Linked DNA regions of Pseudolabrys taiwanensis. The protein of the gene in region 1 interacts with the protein of each later gene in a pairwise test. Links are inferred from orthologs where the notes say so. Each region holds a gene or a part of one and is shown on either strand. Other genes may lie near its edges.

Evidence for each region.
Region 2: the proteins of ccmE (region 1) and DW352_RS19950 interact in binary tests that used the Escherichia coli proteins (3 or more experiments, as listed by UniProt). The link is inferred for Pseudolabrys taiwanensis from one-to-one orthologs.

The regions. Positions count from the first base shown.
Region 1 is NZ_CP031417.1:2,064,319-2,071,176, forward strand. What follows is about bases 2,499-5,469. They hold ccmE (cytochrome c maturation protein CcmE), read right to left. Parts: upstream 4,231-5,469; coding sequence 3,766-4,230; downstream 2,499-3,765. Other genes in these bases: DW352_RS09900 (heme lyase CcmF/NrfE family subunit), read right to left, coding at 2,499-3,769; ccmI (c-type cytochrome biogenesis protein CcmI), read right to left, coding at 4,244-5,365. In the rest of the region: DW352_RS09890 (Do family serine endopeptidase), read right to left, coding at 1-1,154; DW352_RS09895 (cytochrome c-type biogenesis protein), read right to left, coding at 1,309-1,785; more of DW352_RS09900, read right to left, coding at 1,790-2,498; DW352_RS09915 (hypothetical protein), read right to left, coding at 5,486-6,858. UniProt on the Escherichia coli protein: Heme chaperone required for the biogenesis of c-type cytochromes. Transiently binds heme delivered by CcmC and transfers the heme to apo-cytochromes in a process facilitated by CcmF and CcmH.
Region 2 is NZ_CP031417.1:4,188,109-4,194,781, forward strand. The notes cover bases 2,356-5,141. They hold DW352_RS19950 (heme ABC transporter permease), read right to left. Parts: upstream 4,226-5,141; coding sequence 3,485-4,225; downstream 2,356-3,484. Other genes in these bases: DW352_RS19935 (flavin reductase family protein), read right to left, coding at 2,356-2,675; DW352_RS19940 (DsbE family thiol:disulfide interchange protein), read right to left, coding at 2,672-3,259; ccmD (heme exporter protein CcmD), read right to left, coding at 3,256-3,429; ccmB (heme exporter protein CcmB), read right to left, coding at 4,273-4,941; ccmA (heme ABC exporter ATP-binding protein CcmA), read right to left, coding at 5,137-5,141. In the rest of the region: DW352_RS19920 (YcjX family GTP-binding protein), read left to right, coding at 1-577; DW352_RS19925 (TIGR01620 family protein), read left to right, coding at 574-1,626; DW352_RS19930 (DUF1440 domain-containing protein), read left to right, coding at 1,639-2,103; more of DW352_RS19935, read right to left, coding at 2,139-2,355; more of ccmA, read right to left, coding at 5,142-5,742; aconitate hydratase AcnA, read left to right, coding at 5,992-6,673. UniProt on the Escherichia coli protein: Required for the export of heme to the periplasm for the biogenesis of c-type cytochromes.

The DNA.
Region 1 (6,858 bases):
AGGACGGAGAGCTGCACGTTCGTCTTCGGCGACAGCGAGCCGATCTTCTTGGCGAGATCGCGCGCGTCCTTGACCGGCTGGCCATTGACGGCGGTGATTACGTCACCGGCTTCGATGCCCGCCTTCTGCGCCGGGCTGTCCTTCTGCGGCTCGGCGACGAGCGCGCCTTCAGGCTTCTTCAGGCCGAGGCTGTCGGCGATGTCCTGCGTCACCGGCTGGATCTGCACGCCGATCCAACCGCGCGTCACGGAGCCATGGTCTTTGAGTTGCTCGACCACGGTCTTCACGGTGCTCGCCGGGATCGCGAAGGCGATGCCGACAGAACCGCCGGAGGGGGAGAAGATCGCGGTGTTCACGCCGATGACATTGCCTTCGGTGTCGAAGGTCGGACCGCCGGAGTTGCCCTTGTTCACGGGCGCGTCGATCTGAATGAAGTCATCGTAAGCGCCGGCGCCGATGTCACGGCCACGCGCCGAGACGATACCGGCGGTCACGGTGCCGCCGAGGCCGAAGGGATTGCCGACCGCCAGCACCCAGTCGCCGATGCGCGGCGTGCCGTCAGCGAGCTTCACATAGGGGAACGGGCCACCCTCGACCTTGATCAGCGCGAGGTCGGTGCGCGGATCGGTGCCGATGACCTTGGCCTTGTGGGTCTTGCCGTCGTCGGTGGTGACCTCGACGTTCTCGGCCTTGTCGACGACGTGGTTGTTGGTCACGGCGTAACCGTCAGCCGAGATGAAGAAACCCGAGCCCTGACCGGTGATGGTCTGGTGGCGGCCACCGCGACCGCGCGGCATGCCTTCCGGCATGTCCGGCATACCGAAGCGGCGGAAGAACTCGCGCACGCCGGGCGGAATTTCGTTGCTGTTCATCCCGGTGGTCTGGTCGCCGCCGTCGATCTTGACGCGGACGGACATCACCGCCGGTTTGACCTTCTCGACGATGTCGGCAAAGCCGACCGGCGCCTGCGTCTTACGCGCCTGCTCGGTCAGGTTCTGCGCATGCGCAGCGGGGTAACCGATCGACAGGTCGAAGTTGGGGGTTGCCACGAATGCCGCCGCGCCGAGCCCGGCGATGGTGGTGGCGAGAAGAATGGCCTTGCGGGCGGAAAACGCGCGCCGCTTCTGAGGTGCAGAAGTGTCGCTGGGCTGCATGTCGAAAACTCCATCTCCGGATGTTCGTGAGCGGGATGCGCTCTGTTCGAATCCGAAGATGGAGCTTCATGCCTTACAGCGTCCTGTCGGGGGCATTAAAGTTTGGTAAGATAGGCCCGACGGACGCGCAAAAACCCGCGAAAACCCTACGCAATCAGCGCTCGGGCGCGGCCGGGTCAACCAAAGTCGCAAGCCGCTTTTCTTCGTCGGCGGTCAATGGCGTTGCTTGCAATGGTACCGCACGGCGGCGGCGCGCCATCAGCACCAGCGCGAATCCCCCGGCCAGCAGCGCCGCCGGCGTCAGTCCCCACAGCAGCAGCGTGTGCCACTCGAGTCGCGGCTTCAGCAGCACGAACTCGCCGTACCGCGCGACCAGGAAGTCCAGCACCTGTTGATCGCTGTCGCCGGCCTGCAGCCGCTGACGCACGAGCAGGCGCAAGTCGCGCGCGAGCGGCGCATCGGAGTCGTCGATCGATTGGTTCTGGCAAACCATGCAGCGCAATTCGCGCGACAGGTCGCGCGCGCGCGCCTCGAGCGCCGGATCTTTCAGGATCTCGTCCGGCTGCACGGCGAAAGCCGCCGCCGGCACGACAAGCGCAAGCGCGAGAGCGATGGTGGCCAGGCGCCGCATGTCCCTACTCCGCCGGCTGCAGCGCGGACTTCGCCGCCGGCTTCGGCGCGCCGATGCGCAAGCGCCGGTCCGACAACGACAGCGCGCCGCCCAGCATCATCACGACGGCACCGAGCCAGATCAGCAGCACCAACGGCTTGTGATAAAGCCGGACTGCGACCGAGCCGTCCTCGTTGGTGTCGCCGAGCGACAGATAAAGCTGGCTTACGCCGCGCGTCATCAGCGCCGCCTCGGTCGTGCTCATCGCGCGCGTGGCGAACGTACGCTTGGCCGGATCCATCGCGCCGATCACGACGCCGCCGCGGCGCACCGTGAAATGCGCGACCATCTCGCGGAAGTTCGGCCCGTTGCGCTGCCCGACGCCGTCGAAGGTCACGTCGTAACCGGCGAGCGACACGTGCTGCGACGGCTTGAGCGAGACGATGCGCTCGCTCGCCCAAGACGTCACGCAAACGATGCCGAGCACCGTCACGCCGACACCGAAATGCGCGACCGCCGTGCCCCAGGCCGAGCGCGGCAGACCGGCCGCGCGGGCTTTGACGGTCGCGAGCGGCAGCCGGAACAGGCCCGTGCGTTCGGCAAGATCGACCAAGGCCCCGACCATGACGAAGAACGCCAGGCCGATGCCGAACGGCGCCAGCACGCCGTGCGCGCCATGCGCGACGAAGGTAGCGGCAAGGCCGACCAGCGCCACGCCGAAGGCGGCCACCAGCCGCTGCGCCGCGCCGTAGACGTCGCCACGCTTCCAGGCGAGCAACGGCCCGAACGGCATGGCGATGAGCAACGGCACGAACAGCGGCGCGAAGGTCAGGTTGAAGAACGGCGCGCCAACCGAGATTTTCTCACCGGTGAGCGCCTCGAGCGCGAGCGGATAAAGCGTGCCGACGAAGACGGTGAGGCACGCCGTGGTCAGGAAGAGATTGTTGAAGACCAGCGCGCCTTCGCGCGAAATCGGCGCAAACAGGCCGCCTTGCTTGAGCAGCGGCGCGCGCCAGGCAAACAAGGTCAGCCCGCCGCCGATGAAGAAAACGAGAATGGCGAGGATGAACACGCCGCGCGAGGGATCGTTGGCAAAGGTGTGCACCGACGTGAGCACGCCCGAACGCACCAGGAAGGTGCCGATCAGCGACAGCGAGAAGGCGAGGATGGCGAGCAGCAGCGTCCAGATCTTCAGCGCGTTGCGCTTTTCCATCACCACCGCGGAGTGCAGCAGCGCGGTGCCGGCGAGCCAGGGCATCAGCGATGCGTTCTCCACCGGATCCCAGAACCAGTAGCCGCCCCAGCCGAGTTCGTAATAGGCCCAGTACGACCCCATGGCGATGCCGACGGTAAGCGCCATCCACGCGGCAAGCGTCCACGGCCGCACCCAGCGCGCCCAGGCGGCGTCGATGCGGCCTTCGATCAGCGCCGCGATGGCGAACGAAAAGGCGATCGAGAAGCCGACATAGCCGAGATAGAGCAGCGGCGGATGGATGGCGAGGCCGGGGTCCTGCAGGATCGGATTGAGATCGCGGCCCTCGAACGGCGCCTGCGGCAAACGCAGGAACGGGTTCGAGGTGAGCAGGATGAAGAGATAGAACGACGTGGCAATCCAGGACTGCACCGCCAGCACCAGCGCCTTCAAGCGCACCGGCAGATTGCCGCCGAACGCCGCAACGCCGGCGCCGAACAGCGACAGGATCAGCACCCACAGCAGCATCGAGCCTTCGTGGTTGCCCCACACGCTCGTGAATTTGTAGACGAGCGGCATCATCGAGTGTGAGTTCTCGAAGACGTTCGCCACCGAGAAGTCCGACGTGACGTAACAGGCGGTCAGCGCGCCGAACGAGACGGCAACGAACACGAACTGCGCCAGTGCGGTCGACGTCGCCAGCCGCATCAGCGTCGCATCGCGATAGAGCGCGCCGATCAGCGGCACGAAGGCTTGCACCACCGCCAGCGCCAGCGCCAGCACCAGTGCGTAATGGCCGAGTTCGGGGATCATTGCGTCGTACTCGCCGGCATGTGGCCCTCGCCTTCGTTCCAGCGGCCGCTTTTCTTCAATGCGTCGACCACCTCGCGCGGCATATAGCGCTCGTCGTGCTTGGCGAGCACCGTGTCGGCGACAATCGTGCCATCCGGCTCGAGCTTGCCTTCCGCCACCACGCCCTGCCCTTCGCGGAACAGGTCGGGCACGATGCCCTGATAGCGCACGGTAACGTCGTGATTGCCGTCCGTCACCGCAAAGCGGATGCGCAGGTCGCTTCCGCGTTCGAGGCTTCCCGGCTTCACCAACCCACCGATGCGCATGCGGGTTCCGGGCGAGGGATGCTTCTCGGCGATGTCGGTCGGCGAGTTGAAGAACACGATGGAGTCGCTCAGCGAGAACAGGACGAGCGCGAGCGCGAGCGCCAACACGCCGACGCTCCCACCGATCAGAACCAACCGCCTTTGCTTGCGCGTCATGGTGCGGTCCCGTTCACCCTTCGAGTCCCATTTCCTTGATCGTATCCTCGATGCGCTTGAGCTTCTCCGGATCGCTGGCAAAGGCGCGCTTGGCGTCGCCCGCCGCGGCCTGCGCCTTGTCGCGTTCACCGAGCACGATGTAAGCGCGCATCAGCCGCTGCCACCCGTCGATATCGTCGCCGTTCTGCTTCAGGCGATCGGCAAGGCGCGCGACCATGCCACGCACCATCTCGCCGCGATCCTGCTCGTTCATGCCCGCGGCCGCATTGATGTCGGCGGTGCTCGGACCGGGCGCGGTTGCCGGCGCCGAGCCGCCCACGCGCGCGAGTGCCTCGCGCACCATCGCCGTCCAAGGCGCATCGGCCGGCGCGCCGTCGAGCATGCCGCGCCAGATCGACGCCGCCTTCGTTTTGTCGCCATCCTGCTCGGCGGCGATGCCGAGAAAGAACCGCGCCTTCAAATCGTTGCTGTCCAGCTTCAGCGCTTGGTCGAACGCGGCCTTGGCCTCTTCCGTCACAATGCCGTTCGAGGCCGCGGCCAGCGCTTCGCCGAGATCGGATTGGCGCTGCGCGCTGTCACCCGCCAGCGCGATCACCTTGCGCCGCGCAGTCACCGCATCGGCAAAGCGGCCGAGCCGCATATAGACTGGGGCCAGCACCTCGTAGCCGCGCGCGTCGTTCGGATTGCGCTCGAGATGCGCTTCGACCTGCGACACCATGCTGGCGATGGAGCGGCTCTGGTTCGCCTGTTGCGCCATGCGCTCGGCGAGCGGCGCGCCCGGAATCTGCGGCGACCCGAGAGACAGATAAAACGCCGCGGCCCCCAGCGGCAGGAGCACGAGCGCCGCGACGGCCGTGGCACGCCGCCGCCAGAGCGGCGCCGTTCCGGTCACGGCCGGTTCCATGTCGGCCGCATCGGCTGCGGCAATCAGCCGCCGCGACACCTCGACCTTGGCAGCCTCGGCTTCGCGCTCGCCGATCAGGCCGGCGGCCCGGTCGCGGGCGATCTCGTCGAGTTGATCGCGATAAACCGCCAGATCGCTGCCGCCCCGCGCCTCGACGCGGCGGGAGAGCGGCCACAGCACGGCGAATATCGCCGCCGCCGTCATCAGCGCAAACGCCAGCCAGAGGGTCATGGAGCCTTTCGATCGGTCTGCCGCCGCCACCGGGGGGCGTGGCGCGTCAGGGGCATACATCACGACGAATGATGGCGGCAATGCGCAAGATCAAATGCCACCTGAGCGGATCAGACCGGCTCAGGCGCGGGCGGTCTTGCGGTCCGCTGTCGCGGCGACTTCGGCCGCCTTGCTCAGGAGGGCCGCATAGTCCTTGCCGAACACCTTGGCACAGAGCCGCACCGCGGCATCGACCTGCGACTGGCGGAAACCGAGGTCGGCGGCGCCGGCGTGCCGCAGCCCGTCGAGCAGCGCACGGGTGTTGGTGTCGAGGAAGTACTGCAGGTCGCCGAAGGCCCGCTGCGTCATCTCGTTGATCGCGAGTTCGCCGGCGAAATAGCGGCAGTCGCCGACGAAAGAGACGAGCGCCTCGACCTCGGTCACCTCCTCGGCATCGACCGCCGACTGCGCGCGGATTTCGGACGACGGCCGCGGGCGCAGGAGACGGCGGACGCGGCCCGGCACCGACTCGATCTCCGCGCGCAACAATTCCGAAATCTGCGCGCGCTGCGCGGCGAGCGCGCGGCCCCAGGTGCTGTCGACCGGCAGGTCCAATTCCGTGCGCAGACCGCGCGCGGCGTCGTGGATCGCCTTCAAGGACGCGCCCACCGCGACGCCCTGCCCGCTGCGCAGATCGTTGCGCAATTCGCCGACCATGCGATCAAGTTCGGCGAGCACGATATTCACGGTGATGCCGTAGGGCGTTTCCGCCACACGCGCGGCCGTGTCGCTGCCCGCCGCTCTGACGCCGAAGCGGATTAACTGCCAGGGCGCGGTGAGACGCGCCCGCACGAGCAGCAAGGCATAAAGGAACGAACCGTCGCGACGCGCCGCCGCGGCCTCGGTCCAGCTGCGGCATTCGTTGAGCTGATCGTCGGAGAGATTGCCGATGCGCAGCGGCAGGTTGGCCGCCATCGCGGCCAGTGCATCGCGCGCCTTCAGCACGCATTTCAACGCGGTTGCGTCTTCCTCCGCGCGCGGCGTGCCGATCTGCGCTTTCAGCCGGCGGCGCGTCTTGGTCTCGTCGGCGGCGGCGAAGGCGATGTCGATCGCGGCGACCGCGCGATCCTGGAAAGCGCGCGCCAACTGCTCGGCCCGCGCATCGTCGTCCGCCAGCAACGCCTTGTTGACCTCTTCGATAAAGGCCGGCATCGCCGCGGGCATCAGGTCGCGGCCGACCCAGGTCCACAGCAGTTCGAGCGAGGCGCGCGCGACGCGTCCGGGATGCGTGTGATCGGGACGATCGTCGACGAGGAAAGGCTCGAGCGGCTTGAAGAACAAGCGCGCGGCGTTGGAAATGCGCGGCGCGCCTTCGCGCTGCTCGCGCACGATCGCGCGTAATTCCTGGAGCACGAGATCGGCGCCGATCACTTCGTCGCCGCGCAGCATGCTGCGCTCGAACTCGTTGATGAGAAGCGCGCGCGCCTGTGGCGTGAGCTCACGCAGGAATCGCC
Region 2 (6,673 bases), 2.1 Mb from region 1 along the record:
CAACTTCTCGCGGCAGGTGGTGTTGGTCGACGTGCTCGGCGCGTTGCTGGCCGGTCGCGAGGTGTTCGACGACACGCAGCACGCGCTCGATGCCATCCTGGAAAGCTTCCGCTACGGCCGGGGCGGCATCATCAGCCGGCTGCTCGGCAATGCGCGCATCGAGAAGGTGCTGTTTGCCGCGACGAAGGCGGATCACGTGCCCGATGTGCAGCGCGATCATCTCGGCTCGCTCCTGCGCAGCATGATCGCGCTGCCGGCGCTGGACGTACGCAGCCAGAATGCGGCGATGGATGTGACGGCGCTTGCCTCCGTCATCTCGACGGAAGAAGACACGCAGGAGATCGACGGCCAACGGGTGCAGGTCGTGGTCGGCAAGCCGGTCGGCAGCGAGACGCGCGCCAAGTTCTTCGTCGGCAACGTGCCGGCCAAGCCGCCGCGGCCGGAACTCTGGGGCAAGCCCTTCCTCAATATTCCGGTGTTCGAGCCGCCGGCGATCGATGTTTCGCCGATCGACGGCATTCCCCATATGAATCTCGATCTCGCGCTCGATTATCTCATTGGGGATCGGCTGTCATGAGCCGCCAGGACGACGAGCAACCGGGCCTGCGGCCGCAGGTCTTCACGGCGGAGAAGTCGCACGCGGCGGATGCGGGCCAGCCGACGGCGCCGCGCGTCATGGTCACCGAGCAGACCGGGCGCATTGCGCCGGCGCGGCCGGCCAAGCAGGCCGTCGCCGCCAAGCCGGCGAAGCGCCGGGGCAGTCTGCTGCGGAAGGTGGCATGGACGGGGTTATCGGCTGCGGTCGCCGCCTGGCTCGGCATCGATCTCTATCTCTGGATCGAGCAGGCCTTCGGTTACAGCAATGGGCTCGGCTGGGCCGCAACGGCGACGGTGGCGACCGGCGTCGCGGCGGCAGGCGCGCTGACCATCCGCGAACTGCGCAGCTATCTCGACCTGAAGCATGTCGAGGATCATCAACGTGTGCTGGGCGCGCCGGCGGAAACGATGCTGGCGTCGGACGTGCAACGTGCCATCCGCGAGGTCATCGCCGAGTTGCCGAAGGATCGCGAAAGCCGCGCTGCGATCGAAGCCTTCCAGCGTCAGGTGCAGCGGCATCATACGCCGACGCAGCAGGTCGAGCTGCTGTCGCAGACCATGATGGCGCCGCTCGACCGCCGCGCCGAGGCGATCGTGCGCCGCGCCTCAACGCGCGCCTTCGGCATCACCGCCATCAGCCCGACCGCGGTCACCGATGCCGTGTTCTTCATCTACACAGCGGTGCGCATGTTGCGCGAGGTCGCGGCCTGCTACGGCCATCGGCCGACGGCTTTCGCCACGGGCCATCTGATCCGGCGGCTGATCGGCGAGGCCGGCAAGCTCGGTGCGATCGACCTGGCGGGCGCGGCGTTGTCGCAGCATCTCGGCGGCGCGGTGCTCGAACGTCTGGCGACGGACGCGGCGGAATCCGCCTATGCCGCGCAGCGCATGGCGCGGCTCGGTCTCGTGACGATGGGGCTGTGCCGGCCGGTGCCGTTCCGGCCCGGCGAGATTCCGGGCATCACGTCGTCGCTGATCGGCAATCTGCTTTCGAAAAGGTCGAACGCGCCGCAGGATGCCGAGCGCTAGCCTGGGCCCGGGATGGATCTCACACGATTCTGGAATGCAATGGCGGCCGGTCTCTGCGGCAGCCTCGCGCATACAGCGCTGATGGCGTTCAAGGCCTCAGCCGGCCTCTTGCCGTCGTTCTCGCCTTATGACGACCTGCAGGCGATGCTCGCGCGCCTGGTTGGCGGTGCCGTGCCGCCGCTCGCCGTTTGGGCGCTGTCCTATTTCAACGGCTCGGTTGTCCTGGGCTTCCTCTTCGGCCGTCTGCATCGTTATCTGCCTGCACGCACCGGCGCGGGTAAAGGCGCGATCTTCGGTCTCGGCGTCTGGATATTGATGGGGCTCGTCTTCTTTCCCGCCATCGGCAAGGGCTTGTTTGCGGCGCAGACGCCGCTCGGTCTCGCGCCGACGTTGTTCTCACTGGCGATGGTGCTGACCTACAGCATCACGCTCGGCGTCACTTACGCGGTGTTCAGCACCCAGCGCGCGGCTCGGTAAACGCCGTTCATTCCCGCTCCGGCGCGACGACGCTCTCACCGCATCTTCGACTTCAGCGTGATCGCCGGGCCGTCGACGACGAATTTGCCGTAACCGTGGTGATGGATGGTCTTGGCGTTCTTCTGCTTGGGATCGCGCCAGGCCTGCACGACTTCCAGGATGAACATGTTGTAGCGGTTGACCATTCGCTTATCGATCACTTTGCATTCGAGATTGGCGAAGCATTCCTCGATCAGCGGCGCCTGTACTTGCGCGGCCGGCCGTGGCGTGAGCTTGAAGGCCTTGAATTTGTCGGTGTCGCGGCCTGAGCAGTTGCCGACCTTCACGACCTTGGCTGCGATCTTGCGCGACGGGATCGCGATCACGCATTCGCCGGTCGCCCGCAGCGCCTCGAACGAATAGTCGCCGCCGCTGCAGATGCAGGCAATGAGGGGTGGCTCGAACTCGACCATCATGTGCCACGACATGGTCATGACATTAGGATGGCCTTTGCGGGCGGTGGTGAGCAGCACCACGGGACCAGGCTCGATGAGAGCATACACCTCCGAGAGGGGCAGCTCTTTCTGAGTCATGGCTTCAGCGCCTTCTCGATCTCCGGCATCAGCACCCGGGCGAGATTGTCGGCGGTGATCGGCCCGACGAGCTTGTAGGCGATGTGGCCGTCGCGTCCGACAAGGAAGGTCTCGGGCACGCCGTAGACACCCCAGTCGATCGAGGTGCGGCCGTTGTCGTCGCGGCCGACGACGGCGAACGGGTTGCCATAGCGGTTGAGGAAACGGCGCGCGTTGTCCGCCGAGTCCTTGTAGTTGATGCCGGCGAGCTGGATGCGCTTGTCCTTGGCGAGCTGGTCGAGAAACGGCACTTCGTCGTGGCACGGCACGCACCACGAGGCCCACACGTTCACCAAAGTGACCTGGCCTTTAAAGGCATCGTTGGTGAGTCCGGATACCGGTTTGCCATCGTGCTCGATGCCGGCAAGCGGCGGTAGTTCAGTTTTCGGCGCGGGATGGCCGATCAACGCGGAGGGAATGCGCGAGGGATCGCCGCTGCCGAGACGGAAAAAGAACAGTCCGGCCAGCGCGAGAAAGACGATAAGCGGCAGCAGCACGAGGATGCCGCGGCGGCTCGGGGACGTCTGTTCGGCTTCGGTGCTCACGACTGGCCCTCGTTCCGTGCGCGGCGCCCGACCCCGCGCTCCTCGAGTTCGCCGAGCACGCGGCGCTGCGCGCTGTAATCGAGAACGACCCAGGCAACCATCGCCGCGATCACGAAGGCGGTCAGCGCATAGGAAGCGATGATGAAGTCGGCATGCGGCCCGAGGCTCATGCGCTTTTTCCTTCGCGCATGACCTCGTCCGAAAACCGGTTCCCCCTTTTCGGGATCATGCGCCGGCCTCCGCGAAGCGCTGCGCTTCCATGAGCTGCATGGTGCGCACGCGTCGCCGTAGGATCTCGTTGCGCATGACGGCAAGATGCAGCGTGAAGAACAAACAAGTAAACGCGGCCGCCATGATCAGCAGCGGCGTCAGGATCGACGGATCGATGGCCGAGCCGCCGATGCGCAGGATCGAAGCCGGCTGGTGCAGCGTGTTCCACCAGTCGACGGAGAACTTGATGATGGGCAGGTTGACCGCCCCGACCAGCGACAGGATCGCTGCGGCGCGCGCGCCGCGGCCGGGATCTTCGGCCGTCCAATAGAGCGCAAGTACGCCGAGATAGAGCAGCAGCAGCACCAGCATCGAGGTGAGGCGCGCGTCCCACACCCAATAGGTTCCCCAGGTCGGCCGGCCCCACAGCGAGCCGGTAACGAGGCAGATGAAGGTGAACGCGGCGCCGATCGGGGCGGCGGCCTTGCCGGCGACGTCGGCGAGCGGATGACGCCAGACCAAAGTGCCGAGCGCAGCGACGCTCATCAGGCCCCAGCCCATCATGCCAAGCCACGCCGCCGGAACATGCAGGAACATGATCTTCACGGTGGCGCCCTGCTGATAGTCGTCAGGCGCACCGATCGCGCGGTAGAGGCCAATGGCGAACAGGATCGCGGTCGCCGCCGCGAGCCAGGGCAGGACGGCGTTCACGAGCCGCAGGAAACGCGTCGGATTGGCGAAGTCGATCAGGGCCATGGCGGCTATCTAGTCGTGTGCGGGATCGCGGGCAATGCGGCCATGTCTTACTCCAGCCCGTGTCGGAGCGCCGCCGCTGCCGCGACCGGACCGAGCACGAGACTGCCGAGCGATAGCGCGCAAAGAATGGTGAAAGGCGGGCCGAACGGGGCCGGGCCGACGATGGCGGCATTGGCCGCCGCTACGCCGAAGATCAGGACGGGGATGGTCAGCGGCAGCACCAGCACCGCCAGCAACAGGCCGCCGCGGCGAAGCGCGACCGAGAGGGCGGCGCCGATCAGCCCGATGAAGGTGAGCGCCGGCGTGCCGGCGAGCAAAGTGAGCGCGACGACGCCCATGGCTTTCAGCTCGACATTCAGCATGAGGCCCAGCACCGGCGCGATGATCACCAGCGGCAGCCCGGTGGTCAGCCAGTGAGCGATGGCTTTGGCGAGAACGGCGAGTTCGAGCGGCATGGCGCCCATCATTAGAAGGTCGAGCGAGCCGTCCTCATGATCCACCGCAAAAAGCCGGTCGAGCGCCAGCAGGCTGGCGAGCAGCGCGCCGAGCCAGAGGATGGCCGGGCCGATGCGGGCGAGCAGATTGAGGTCGGGGCCGACGGCGAACGGCATCATCACCACGACGATGAGGAAGAACAGCGCGCCCATCAGCGCGCCACCGCCGACGCGGATCGACAGGCGCATGTCGCGCAGGAGCAGGGCCAAAAGCGCGTTCACGCGCGTCTCCGGGTCAAAAATGTGGTCATGGCTGATTGCCCCACGCACGACGCGCGCCCTCTCCCCTAGTGGGGGAGGGTTGGGGAGGGGGGTAGCCGTGGACGAACTGTGCTCGGCCCGAAGGACCCCCACCCCTGACCCCTCCCCGCAAGGGGGAGGGGACCATGCTGCGGCAGGTGGCTGCTTCGTCGAGGATCATATCGCCGGCCCCAATCGCATCTCGCGCGGATCTCGGAGGCCGATGGGCCCGTGGGTCGCTGCGACAATGAGTCCACCGCCGGCGAGATGGTCCTGCATCAGCTCGGCCAGCCGTGTTTGCGACGCGGTGTCGAGCGCCGAGGTCGGCTCGTCCAGCAGCCAGATCGGCCGCTTCGCCGCCAGCAGCCGGGCGATGGACAAACGGCGCCGCTGGCCGGCGGAGAGGTAGGCCGCTGGCAGACCCGCCAGGGGAGCCAGGCCGACGGCTTCGAGCGCCGGTCCGACGCCGCCGTGCCCGCCGCCGAGGAAAGTGGTCCAGAACGACAGATTTTCCGCCACCGACAGCGACGGCTTCAGTGCGTCATGATGCCCGAGGTAATGCGTCTGCTCGGCGATACTCGCGTCGTCCGCGCCGCCGTCGAGGCTCAGGCGCCCGTCCGCGATTCGGACGAGGCCGGCGATCATGCGCAGCAAAGACGACTTGCCGGCACCGTTGCGGCCGGTCACCAGCAGGGCCTCGCCGCCGCCGAGCGCGAAGCTCAAGCCTGTGAATACCGTGCGGCCGCCGCGGCTGCAGGCCAGGTTCTCGGCGCGAAGCTGCATCAGGTCGGCCGCGCCGTAAGCGCCGTACGCAGATCAGCATTGTGCGGAAGCCGCAAATTTCTGCGCATCTTTGAGAACCGTTCCAGTAAATATGGCGCCCGGCGCGAAAAGACCTTATAAGCCCGCACCTGCGCCGTCACGAAATCGGACTTCGATCGCAAGTCTTGGCCGGTTGGAATTTTTTCCATCCTTCCTCGCACTTGGACGAAGCGCCAGCGCCGCCGATCCCGCCCGGGAATGGAACAGCCCATGACCTCTCTCGATAGCTTCAAATGCTGCAAGACCCTGAAGGTCGGCGGCAAGTCTTATGTCTATTACAGCCTGCCCGTCGCCGAGAAGAACGGCCTCAAAGGCATCTCGCGCCTGCCCTTCTCGATGAAGGTGCTCCTGGAGAACCTGCTGCGCAACGAAGACGGGCGCACGGTCACCAAGGACGACATCAAGGCGGTGGCCGAATGGCTCAAGGCCAAAACCTCCGAGCGTGAAATCGCCTTCCGCCCGGCCCGCGTGCTGATGCAGGACTTCACCGGCGTGCCCGCGGTGGTCGACCTCGCCGCCATGCGCGACGCGATGAAGAACCTCGGCGGCGATCCCAAGAAGATCAACCCGCTGATCCCGGTCGACCTCGTCATCGATCACTCGGTGGTGGTCAACTATTTCGGCAACAACAAAGCGTTCAAGCAGAACGTCGACGAAGAGTACCGCCAGAACCAGGAGCGCTACGAGTTCCTGAAGTGGGCGCAGCGCTCGTTCGACAATTTCAGCGTCGTGCCGCCCGGCACCGGCATCTGCCACCAGGTGAACCTCGAATATCTCTCCCGCGTCGTCTGGACGAAGAAGGAGAAGATGAAGCTGAACGGCAAGTCGGTGGCGATGGAAGTCGCCTATCCCGACACGCTGGTCGGTACCGATTCGCACACCACGATGGTCA